Regions from separate parts of the Streptomyces sp. B5E4 genome, predicted to be linked through region 1. Evidence: riboswitches for the same ligand, from Rfam matches in the RefSeq annotation. Region 1 holds a riboswitch; the other holds the start of a gene.
What was found. A riboswitch is a leader RNA that binds a small molecule or an ion and turns the genes downstream of it on or off. The one in region 1 is predicted to bind cyclic di-AMP.
Positions count from the first base shown of each region.

Region 2: linked by a shared signal. The riboswitch ahead of ABGA99_RS29255 (transglycosylase family protein) and the one ahead of ABGA99_RS29925 (LysM peptidoglycan-binding domain-containing protein) in region 1 are both predicted to bind cyclic di-AMP.

Region 1 covers NZ_JBDPMI010000031.1:77,048-82,159, reverse strand. The annotation lists gene ABGA99_RS29935 (glycosyl hydrolase) at 1-68, shown strand, start outside; gene ABGA99_RS29930 (alkaline phosphatase family protein) at 197-1,483, opposite strand; gene ABGA99_RS29925 (LysM peptidoglycan-binding domain-containing protein) at 1,631-2,383, opposite strand; cyclic di-AMP (ydaO/yuaA leader) riboswitch at 2,385-2,576, opposite strand; gene ABGA99_RS29920 (L-serine ammonia-lyase) at 3,056-4,453, opposite strand; gene glyA (serine hydroxymethyltransferase) at 4,578-5,112, opposite strand, start outside.
Region 2 covers NZ_JBDPMI010000030.1:14,774-19,885, forward strand. The annotation lists gene ABGA99_RS29240 (MazG family protein) at 1-110, shown strand, start outside; gene ABGA99_RS29245 (cytochrome P450) at 112-1,386, shown strand; gene ABGA99_RS29250 (transglycosylase family protein) at 1,485-2,531, shown strand; cyclic di-AMP (ydaO/yuaA leader) riboswitch at 2,692-2,902, shown strand; gene ABGA99_RS29255 (transglycosylase family protein) at 2,979-3,653, shown strand; gene eno (phosphopyruvate hydratase) at 3,970-5,112, shown strand, end outside.

The sequences.
Region 1 (5,112 bases):
ACGAGTACGTCCTCACGCTCGACGAACTGGGCGACTGGCGCTCCCACCCCCCGGCCCGGACCGGCTGAACCGGGGGGTGCACGGGGCGGTCCCCGGCCCGGCGGGCCCGCCGCCGGCCTTCGTCCGGTGGGCGCAAGACGTCGAACGCGTCCGTGCGGGGGACGCCCGGGACGGGCCGCCGGGTCCGTCCTGCGGGTCAGGGCAGCAGTGACTCCCGCAGCACCCGGCCCTCGGACTGCGTCGGCGGGTCGACCCCGAGGATCGCCGACATGGTCGCGGCCAGGTCGACGTGGCGTGGGTTCCGCGGCGGGCGTCCGCGCCGGATCCGGTGGCCGGCCAGGATGAGCGGGATCTCGGTCTCCGCGCGACTTCCGTGGCGCCCGTCGAAGCCCTCGGCCGGCGGGGTGAAGGACAGCGCGTACGGTGCCGCCAGTTCGAGCACCAACTGGCCGTACTGCGGCGCCATCCGCAGCGCGGCCTGGTCCGCCTTGCCCAGCACGGTCGCGACGCCTTCGACGTCCGCCAGCGCCGTGCGGGCACGGTCGGTCGCGGCGGTGTCGGTGGCCGCCGCACCCAGGAGGTGCACGGACGCGATGCTGCCGCCGGAGACCAGGACGGCATCGGTCTCCGGCGCCGGCCGGCCGCCGGACCCGATCACTTCGGGCGTGAAGCCCGCGGCGGCGAGGGCGGCGACCGCCTCGGCCGCCATCGGCGTGTTCCAGCCCGTCATGCCGTGGTCGCCGGTGACCACCCAGGTCGTCCGGCCGAAGAGGCCGAGATCCTTGACCGTCCGGATCAGCCGCCCGATCTCGGCGTCGGTCTCGCGCATGGTGTCGAGCATCCGCGGGTCGTCGGGCCCGAAGGAGTGCCCGTCGCCGTCGAGGTCGCTGGAGTAGACCGCCAGGAAGTCCGGTCGGCGGGTGAGGGTCACCCTCGTGCCGCCGCTGTTCACGGGCTGCCCGGTGAGCATCGCGATCGCGTCGTCGACGCGCGCGCCGATGCGCCCGCCCGGCTGGGTGTAGAGGCCGTCGGGGTCGCCGTACGCCGTGCCCTTGTCCTGCAGGATGAACCACTGCGCGGACCCGATCCGGATGCCCTGCGGTCGCCACGCCTGGGCGAGTCCCTCGACCGCGCTGTCGCGGCTCTGGCCACGGACGACGCCGGCCGCCTCGTCGTAGTAATAGGCGGCGTTGCGGGTGCGGTCCGGGTGGGCGCCGCACGAGACCGCCGTCCACGACTGGTTGGTGATGCTGGCCATCACGCCGGTGCTGGTGGTCACCGAGCCGGTCCGCACCAGTGACATCAGGTGGGGCATCGGCGCACGGCCGTCGAGGTAGTCGATGTCGAAGCCGTCGAGGGCGACGAAGATCAGCAGGCCGCGCTTCGGGGCGGCGTACGCGGAAGCGGCGGCGAGGGGGGACGCGAGCGCCCCGGCCACGGCGCCGGCGAGGACACCGCGCCGGGACAGAGAGGTGGTGGACATGGCGCGACCGTAGAAGCGCCACTCTCCCGGCCGGCGAGCACGGGGTGAACGGGCCGCGAATTCCCGCGTCCCGGCGTTCCGGACGCACCACGGACTCCCCCGCCGCAGCGGAGAGCGCCGGTGAGGACACCGGCGCTCTCCGGTCTGTCAGTACGGCCCGTATACGTTGTCGATCGACCCGTACCGGTCGGCCGCGTAGTTGCACGCGGCGGTGATGTTGGCCACCGGGTCGTAGCTGTCCGTCGAGGTACCGGGGACGTGGTACGCCTCGAAGGTGGGCGCGATGACCTGGAGCAGGCCCTTGGAGGGCGTGCCGTTCACGGCGTTGATATCCCAGTTGTTGATGGCCTGCGGGTCCCCCCCGGACTCACGGATGATGTTGCGGTGAATACCCTCGTAGGTCCCGGGGATACCGTGCTCGGCCATGATGTCGAGCGACTCCCTGATCCAGCCGTCGAGGTTGTCCGGGTAGCTCGTGACGGTCGCGCTGGCGGTCTTCAGGCCCGACTCGGATTCCGCCTCGTCGGCCTTGTCGGCCTTGGCGCCGAGGACGAGTTCGAGGCCCGGGAGGATGAAGTGCGGGTTGCCGCCGACGGCCTCGCGGTTGTCCTCGTACAGCTTCTTCCAGCCGCCGCGCACGCCTTCCCTGTCGGCGATCTTCGCCAGGGAATCTCCGGTGACCACGGCGTACGTGGCCGCTGCCGCGCCGGCGGTCGCCGCGGCGGGGGCCTCGGCGCGCACGCCGCTCTGGGGGGCGGAGGCGGGGACGGAGCCGGCCGCGGAGGCCGAGGACGCGCCGATCAGCGGAGCGGCGATCGCGACGCCGCTGACGCCGGCGAAAGTGATGCCGCGGGTGATCAGGCGCAGCTTGGGACGGCGGTGCTTACCTTTTGCAGGCATGGGTATTTCTCCTCAGCGCCTGCGAGGTGAGCTGTCGGGTTCGGGCTGGAGATGCCCGGCCGCACCACGGTGCGACTTCACCCCAAGCCGTTCCGGAATCCGGACCGGCGACTTACCTATGGGTCCCCCGCTCCTGCCGTGTGTGATTAGGGAACGGTTTCCGGATGGCGGCAGGATTCGGCGTCCACCCGGCTGGCGCAGACTTAAGCATGTCTTTCCGGTCCGGACAAGCTGCGGAACCCGTCCGGTCAGCGCGGGACCGGCTTCGCGGCCGGACGAGTGCCGCCGCGGAAAGCGGAGCGGGCCGCAACTCGCTTTCGGGATAAGGAAACTGTGAATTCCCGCCGTGGGCGCCCGCGGCCGAACGTGATTCGCGTCACCGGACACATGAGGTCCGATCGGTCAGAAGCGCGGGGCGATCGGGGGCGAATCCTTCAAATGGTGCGTATCGCCCCGCAGGGAATATCCGACAAGTCCGTTTGTTCCGGACCGTCTGGCTGCCGGGTCTGTGCGGAGGGAATTCACGAACCCGTAGTGGGGGGACCCGCTCGTCCGCGGGGACGACGAGGCGTCAACTGACCAAAGGAAATGACGTCTTCGGAATCACCGCCGGATTACGGGCGGAAGGTGCGCAGTTGGAGTGAGCGGCGTGAAATACCGTCGCCAACTCCCTCAGCACTCCACCACGTTGACCGCGAGGCCGCCGCGGGCGGTTTCCTTATACTTGACCTTCATGTCCGCGCCCGTCTCCTTCATCGTCTTGATCGCCTTGTCGAGGGAGACGAAGTGCTGGCCGTCGCCGCGCAGCGCCATGCGGGCCGCCGTGATCGCCTTGACCGCCGCCATGCCGTTGCGTTCGATGCACGGGATCTGGACCAGGCCGCCGATCGGGTCGCAGGTCAGGCCCAGGTTGTGTTCGATGCCGATCTCCGCGGCGTTCTCCACCTGTTCGGGGGTGCCGCCGAGGATCTCGGCGAGGCCGCCGGCGGCCATGGAGCAGGCCGAGCCGACCTCGCCCTGGCAACCGACCTCTGCGCCGGAGATGGAGGCGTTCTCCTTGAAGAGCATGCCGATCGCGCCCGCCGCGAGGAGGAAGCGGACCGCGGTGTCTTCCTCCCCGGCGCGGCTGTCCCTGCCCGGTACGAATTCCGCCGCGTAGTGGAGGACCGCGGGGATGATGCCCGCCGCGCCGTTGGTGGGGGCGGTGACGACGCGGCCGCCCGCGGCGTTCTCCTCGTTGACCGCCATCGCGTAGAGGGTGACCCACTCCATCGCGTGCGCCGCCGGGTCGCCCGCCGCGCGGAGCTGGCGGGCCTCGCCGGCGGCGCGGCGGCGGACCTTCAGGCCGCCGGGGAGGATGCCCTCGCGGCCGGTGCCGCGGGCGACGCACTCGCGCATGACCCGCCAGATCTCCAGCAGTCCGGCGCGGATCTCCGCCTCCGTGCGCCAGGCGCGCTCGTTCTCCAGCATCAGCGACGACAGCGACAGGCCCGTCTCACGGGTGCGGCGCAGCATCTCGTCCGCGGTACGGAACGGGTGCTTCAGCACGGTGTCGTCGAGCTTGATCCGGTCCTCGCCGACCGCCTCCTCGTCGACGACGAAGCCGCCGCCCACCGAGTAGTACGTCTTCTCCAGCAGCGTCCCGCCGTCCGCGTCGTACGCGGCCAGCGTCATGCCGTTCGCGTGGTACGGCAGCGAGCGGCGCCGGTGCAGGACGAGGTCGGCGGAGACGTCGAAGGGGATCTCGTGGTCGGGCCCTATTTCGGCGCCCAGCAGGTGCAGCCGCCCGGTGGTGCGGATGCGTTCCACCTCGCCCTCGGCCCACTCGATGTCGACGGTGCGCGGCGAGTGGCCCTCCAGACCGAGGAGGACGGCCTTCGGGGTGCCGTGGCCGTGGCCGGTGGCGCCCAGGGAGCCGAAGAGTTCGGCGCGTACGGCGGCGGTGTGGGCCAGCAGGCCCTCGTTCTTCAGCCGGCGCGCGAACAGCCGGGCCGCCCGCATCGGGCCGACCGTGTGCGAGCTCGACGGGCCGATGCCGATCGAGAAGAGGTCGAAGACGGAGATGGCCACTCGGGACTCCCTTGTCCTTGCGTGGGACGGGCGCGTGCTTGGTGCGAGGTGCGACGGCTTGCGCGTACGTCCCCGGGGCCCGGCCGCCCGTCGCGCGAAGCGGCGGGCGGCCGGGCCGTACGGGCTACAGGCCGGGGTACAGCGGGTGCTTCTGCGCCAGGTCGGTGACCCGGGCGGCGAGTGCGGCCGTCTTCGCCTCGTCGAAGCCCGGCTTGAGGGCTTCGGCGATGACGTCGGCGACCTCCTCGAAGTCCGCGGCGGTGAAGCCGCGGGTGGCCAGCGCCGGCGAGCCGATGCGCAGGCCGGAGGTGACCATGGGCGGGCGGGGGTCGTCGGGGACCGCGTTGCGGTTGACGGTGATGCCGATCTCGTGGAGCCGGTCCTCGGCCTGCTGGCCGTCCAGCTCGGAGTCGCGCAGGTCGACCAGGACCAGGTGGACGTCCGTGCCGCCGGAGAGCACCGAGACGCCGGCCGCGCGGGCGTCGTCCCGCAGCAGCCGCTCGGCCAGGATCCGGGCGCCGTCCAGCGTGCGCTGCTGGCGCTCCCGGAACTCCTCGGACGCGGCGATCTTGAACGACACCGCCTTGGCCGCGATCACGTGCTCCAGCGGTCCGCCCTGCTGGCCGGGGAAGACCGCCGAGTTGATCTTCTTGGCGAGG
Region 2 (5,112 bases), on a different contig from region 1:
CGCTGCGGGCCGCGGCGCGTACGTACCGCGAGGCGATCCTCACGGCCGAGAAGGCCGGCTCCAGGTCCGAAGGGCCGTCCGCCTCCACCGGGTCCCCCGGCGCCCGCTGAGATGGCCGGTCCGCCCGCGGGCGGCGGGCCCGAGCCCGCGCTCTTCAGCTGGGAGTTCGCCACCGACCCCTATCCCGCGTACGCCTGGCTGCGCACCCACGCGCCCGTCCACCGCACCACCGTGCCCAGCGGCGTCGACGCCTGGCTCGTCACCCGCTACGCCGACGCCCGGCAGGCCCTCGCCGACCCCCGGCTGTCCAAGAACCCCGCGCACCACCACAGCGACAAGACCGGCATCCCCGGTGAGCGCAGCGCGGGCCTCATGACCCACCTGCTCAACATCGACCCGCCCGACCACACCCGGCTGCGCCGGCTGGTCTCCCAGGCGTTCACGCCCCGCCGCGTCGCCGCCTTCGCGCCCCGCGTGCAGGAGCTGACCGACCGCCTCATCGACGGCTTCGCGGACCGCGGCGAGGCCGACCTCATCCACGAGTTCGCCTTCCCGCTGCCGATCTACGCCATCTGCGACCTCCTCGGCGTCCCGGCCGAGGACCAGGACGACTTCCGCGACTGGGCCGGCGTGATGCTGCATTCCTCCGGGGGACGCCCCCCGGACCCCCGTAACCACGGCAAGGGCCCGCGAGGCGGCGTCGCCCGCGCGGTGAAGAAGATGCGGGCCTACCTCGCCGAGCTGATCCACCGCAAGCGCGCGGCGCTCGGCGGGGGCGACGCCGCGGACGACGACCTGATCTCCGGCCTCATCCGCGCCTCCGACGAGGGCGAGAAGCTGACGGAGAACGAGGCCGCCGCCATGGCGTTCATCCTGCTGTTCGCGGGCTTCGAGACCACCGTCAACCTGATCGGCAACGGCACGTACGCCCTCCTCACCCACCCCGTCGAGCGTGCCCGGCTGGCCGCGGATCCCGCGCTGCTGCCCTCCGCGGTGGAGGAACTGCTGCGCTACGACGGCCCGGTGGAGATGGCGACGTGGCGGTTCGCCACCGAGCCGCTGGAGATCGGCGGGCAGCGCGTCGCCGTGGGCGATCCGGTACTCGTCGTGCTGGCCGCCGCCGACCGCGACCCGGCACGCTTCGCCGACCCCGACAGCCTGGATCTGTCGCGGCGTGACAATCAGCACGTGGGCTACGGCCACGGCATCCACTACTGCCTCGGCGCCCCCCTCGCCCGTCTGGAGGCGCAGACCGCCCTGGGTACCCTGCTGCGCCGCCTTCCCGACCTGCGGCTGGCGGGCGAGACGTCCGAATTGCGGTGGCGCGGCGGGCTCATCATGCGCGGCCTTCGGACGCTGCCGGTGCACTTCGGCCGTTCTCTGTGATCTGCGCGTGACTATCAGGCGATCAACTTGTGATCGGAGGTAGTTCGGTATTAAGTTCGGCCACTGGCTCGAACACACAGGGAACGAAAGGCACTCGCATGCGCTCGGGTAACGGACGCCACCGACGTCCCCGCCAGGCCCCCGCGTTCGTCGTCGCGGCCGGGGCGACCGGGGCGGGTCTCGCCCTGCCGCTGCTGGGCGCGAGCGGCGCGAGCGCCGCCGACGCCGGCACGTGGGACCGGGTCGCCGAGTGCGAGAGCGGCGGGCTGTGGAGTGCCGACGAGGGCAACGGGTACTACGGCGGCCTGCAGTTGACGATGGACATGTGGCAGGAGTACGGGGGCGAGGAGTTCGCCTCGCAGCCCGACTTCGCCAGCCGCGCGCAGCAGATCACGGTCGCCGAGCGCATCCTCGCCGGCATGGGTGCCGACAAGGCGTGGCCGGAGTGCGCCCAGGACGCCGGGCTGCACGGCGACGACGGGGTGCCGGAGGTCGACCCCGGCGCCGAGCTGCCGCTGCTGCCCACGGCGCCGCCGACCCCCGCCCCCGCCCCGGACGACGACTCCCACGGCCGGGACGAGGACCGGCGTACGGACCGCGAGGACGGGGACGACCGCGGGGACGACGGCGACCGCGACGCCCGGAAGTCCACCGAGGGCGGCAAGCACCGCGGCGGCCAGGACCCGGACGAGCGTGACCGCGGCTCCGGCGAGTCGACCGGCCGTGACGACGGCGCCCCCTCCGCCGAGGGCTCCGGCCGGCACCGCGCCCCGGACGCCTCCGCGACCCCCACCCCGTCCGAAGCCCCGTCCTCGCCCGGCGCCCCCGAGGGCCCGCGCGAGGCCGTCGAGACCCCCGGCGCCTCCCAGTCGCCCAACGCGAACGAGCTGCCGGAACCCGGCCGCGAGTGGATCGCGGAGATCCCCGGCGACACGGAGAAGCGCGGCGAGGACCGCCAGGGCGGCGACGCCGCGGCGGGCGACGGCAGTTATACCGTCCGACCGGGTGACACCCTCTCGGAAATTGCCAGAGAGCATTCGCTGTCGGGCGGATGGTCCGAATTGTACGACGGGAACAAGAACTCCCTGGGTAAGGACCCCGACACCATCAAGCCTGGTCAGGAACTCGAATTGCGCGGGAACTGAACAGCGGGCGGGTAAAGTCGGCGCGGATTAGTCATATTTGACGTAATCGGCTGACCGGGCTACCTGACGGACGTAAACCGGGCGTGGCGCTTTCCGAGGTCTTTGAATCGCACACGCCTATGTGCTTACCGTCACATCGCTCGCCAACGCGAGTCCCGGTGATCGCCTCACGCCGAATCCTGTCGGCGTTCACCCGGGTCACCTGTGCATGAAGCACCGCTGACAGGAGCGGGGGACCCACGGTAAGTGCCGCTCCGGTCCAACGAGAAGGCGGACCGGCGGCTTGGGGTCAAGCCGCACGTATGACGTACGGCCGGGCACTCACAGCCCGCACCCGACAGCTCACCTCGCAGGCGTCGGTGAGAAAAGAGCATCATGCTTCTTCCTGCCGGAACGGGTAAGCACCGCCGTCCCGCCGCACAGGCACGCCTGGGCACGCACTCCCGCATGGCCGTCCTCGTGGGCGCCACCGGAACCGCGTTCGGGCTGCCGGTGCTCGGCGCCCAGAACGCGGTCGCGGCGCCGATCGATACGTGGGAACGGGTGGCCGCCTGTGAGTCCGGAGGAGATTGGGCGACGAATACGGGGAACGGCTATTTCGGCGGCGTCCAGTTCTCCCAGACGAGCTGGGCCGCCGCCGGCGGCCGCAGCTACGCCCCGCGCGCCGACCTGGCGACGAAGCAGCAGCAGATCGCCGTCGCGGAGCGGCTGCTGTCCATGCAGGGCCCGGGGGCGTGGCCCAACTGCGGGCCACGCGCGGGCCTGGCCGCGGGCAGTCCGGCCGCCGGGCAGATCGTCCCGCCGGCGCCCCAGGACGCCCCGCAGCAGCAACAGCAGAGCCAGCCGCAGACCCAGTCGCAGCCGGCCCCGCAGGCGCAGGAGCAGGCGCCGCAGGAGGCTCCGCAGGGCACCGAGGCCCGCGGCGCCGGCGAGCAGACGCAGCCGGAGTCCCGCACGGTCTTCCGCGGCTTCTACTACGAGGTCCGCGAGGGCGACAGCCTCGACGACATCGCCCGGCGGCACGGCGCGGAGAGCTGGCAGCAGTTGTACGAGGACAACAAATCGGTCGTCGGCGAGGACCCGGACCTGATCCGGCCCGGCCAGAAGCTGAAGGTGGGCTAGTCCGGCGCGCGGGCGGGCCGCACCGGGCCGCGAACCGGCCGGCCCGCCCGCGCCGTGTGCACCGCCGCCTCCCCTGCCGCCCGGCACGCCACGGCGGTACGGCGCGGCCGTCCCGGCCCGTCCGGTGCGCGGGCCGGGACGACCACGCCGTACGACGTCGGCTCCCGGGCCGCCGCCCTGCCCCCGGGCCGCCGCCCTGCCCCCGGGCCCGAACCGTCTCGTACCGCGGAATGCGGCCGGGTACGCGCCGGGGCCGTCACCCGGGGCGGCTAGGCTCAGGGCGGAACCCGTAGCGAATCCCTCCGAAGGAGACACCGTGCCGTCCATCGACGTCGTCGTAGCCCGAGAGATTCTCGACTCCCGCGGCAACCCCACGGTCGAGGTCGAGGTCGGCCTCGACGACGGCAGCACCGGCCGTGCTGCCGTTCCGTCCGGCGCCTCCACCGGCGCCTTCGAGGCCCTGGAGCTGCGCGACGGGGACAAGGCCCGCTACGGCGGGAAGGGCGTCGAGAAGGCCGTGCTCGCCGTCATCGAGCAGATCGGCCCCGAGCTCGTCGGCTACGACGCGACCGAGCAGCGCCTCATCGACCAGGCGATGTTCGACCTCGACGCCACCCCCGACAAGTCCTCCCTCGGCGCCAACGCCATCCTCGGCGTCTCCCTCGCCGTCGCGCACGCCGCCTCCGAGGCGTCCGACCTGCCGCTGTTCCGCTACCTCGGCGGCCCCAACGCGCACGTGCTGCCCGTGCCGATGATGAACATCCTCAACGGCGGCAGCCACGCGGACTCCAACGTCGACATCCAGGAGTTCATGATCGCGCCGATCGGCGCCGAGTCGTTCTCCGAGGCCGTGCGCTGCGGCGCGGAGATCTACCACCAGCTCAAGGCCGTCCTCAAGGAGCGCGGCCTGTCCACGGGCCTCGGCGACGAGGGCGGCTTCGCGCCGAACCTCGACTCCAACCGGGACGCGCTGGACCTCATCATCGAGGCGATCCAGAAGGCCGGCTACACCGCGGGCCAGGACGTCGCCCTCGCGCTCGACGTCGCCGCCTCGGAGTTCTACAAGGACGGCGTGTACGTCTTCGAGGGCAAGGGCCGTTCCGCCGCCGAGATGACGGAGTACTACGAGCAGCTCGTCGCGGACTACCCGCTGGTGTCCATCGAGGACCCGCTGTTCGAGGACGACTGGGCCGGCTGGCACGTGCTGACCGAGCGGCTCGGCGACAAGGTCCAGATCGTCGGCGACGACCTCTTCGTCACCAACCCCGAGCGGCTGCAGCGCGGCATCGACGAGGGCTCGGCCAACGCACTGCTGGTCAAGGTCAACCAGATCGGCTCGCTCACCGAGACCCTGGACGCCGTCGAGCTGGCCCAGCGCAACGGCTTCAAGTGCATGATGTCCCACCGCTCCGGCGAGACCGAGGACGTCACCATCGCCGACCTGGCCGTCGCCACGAAC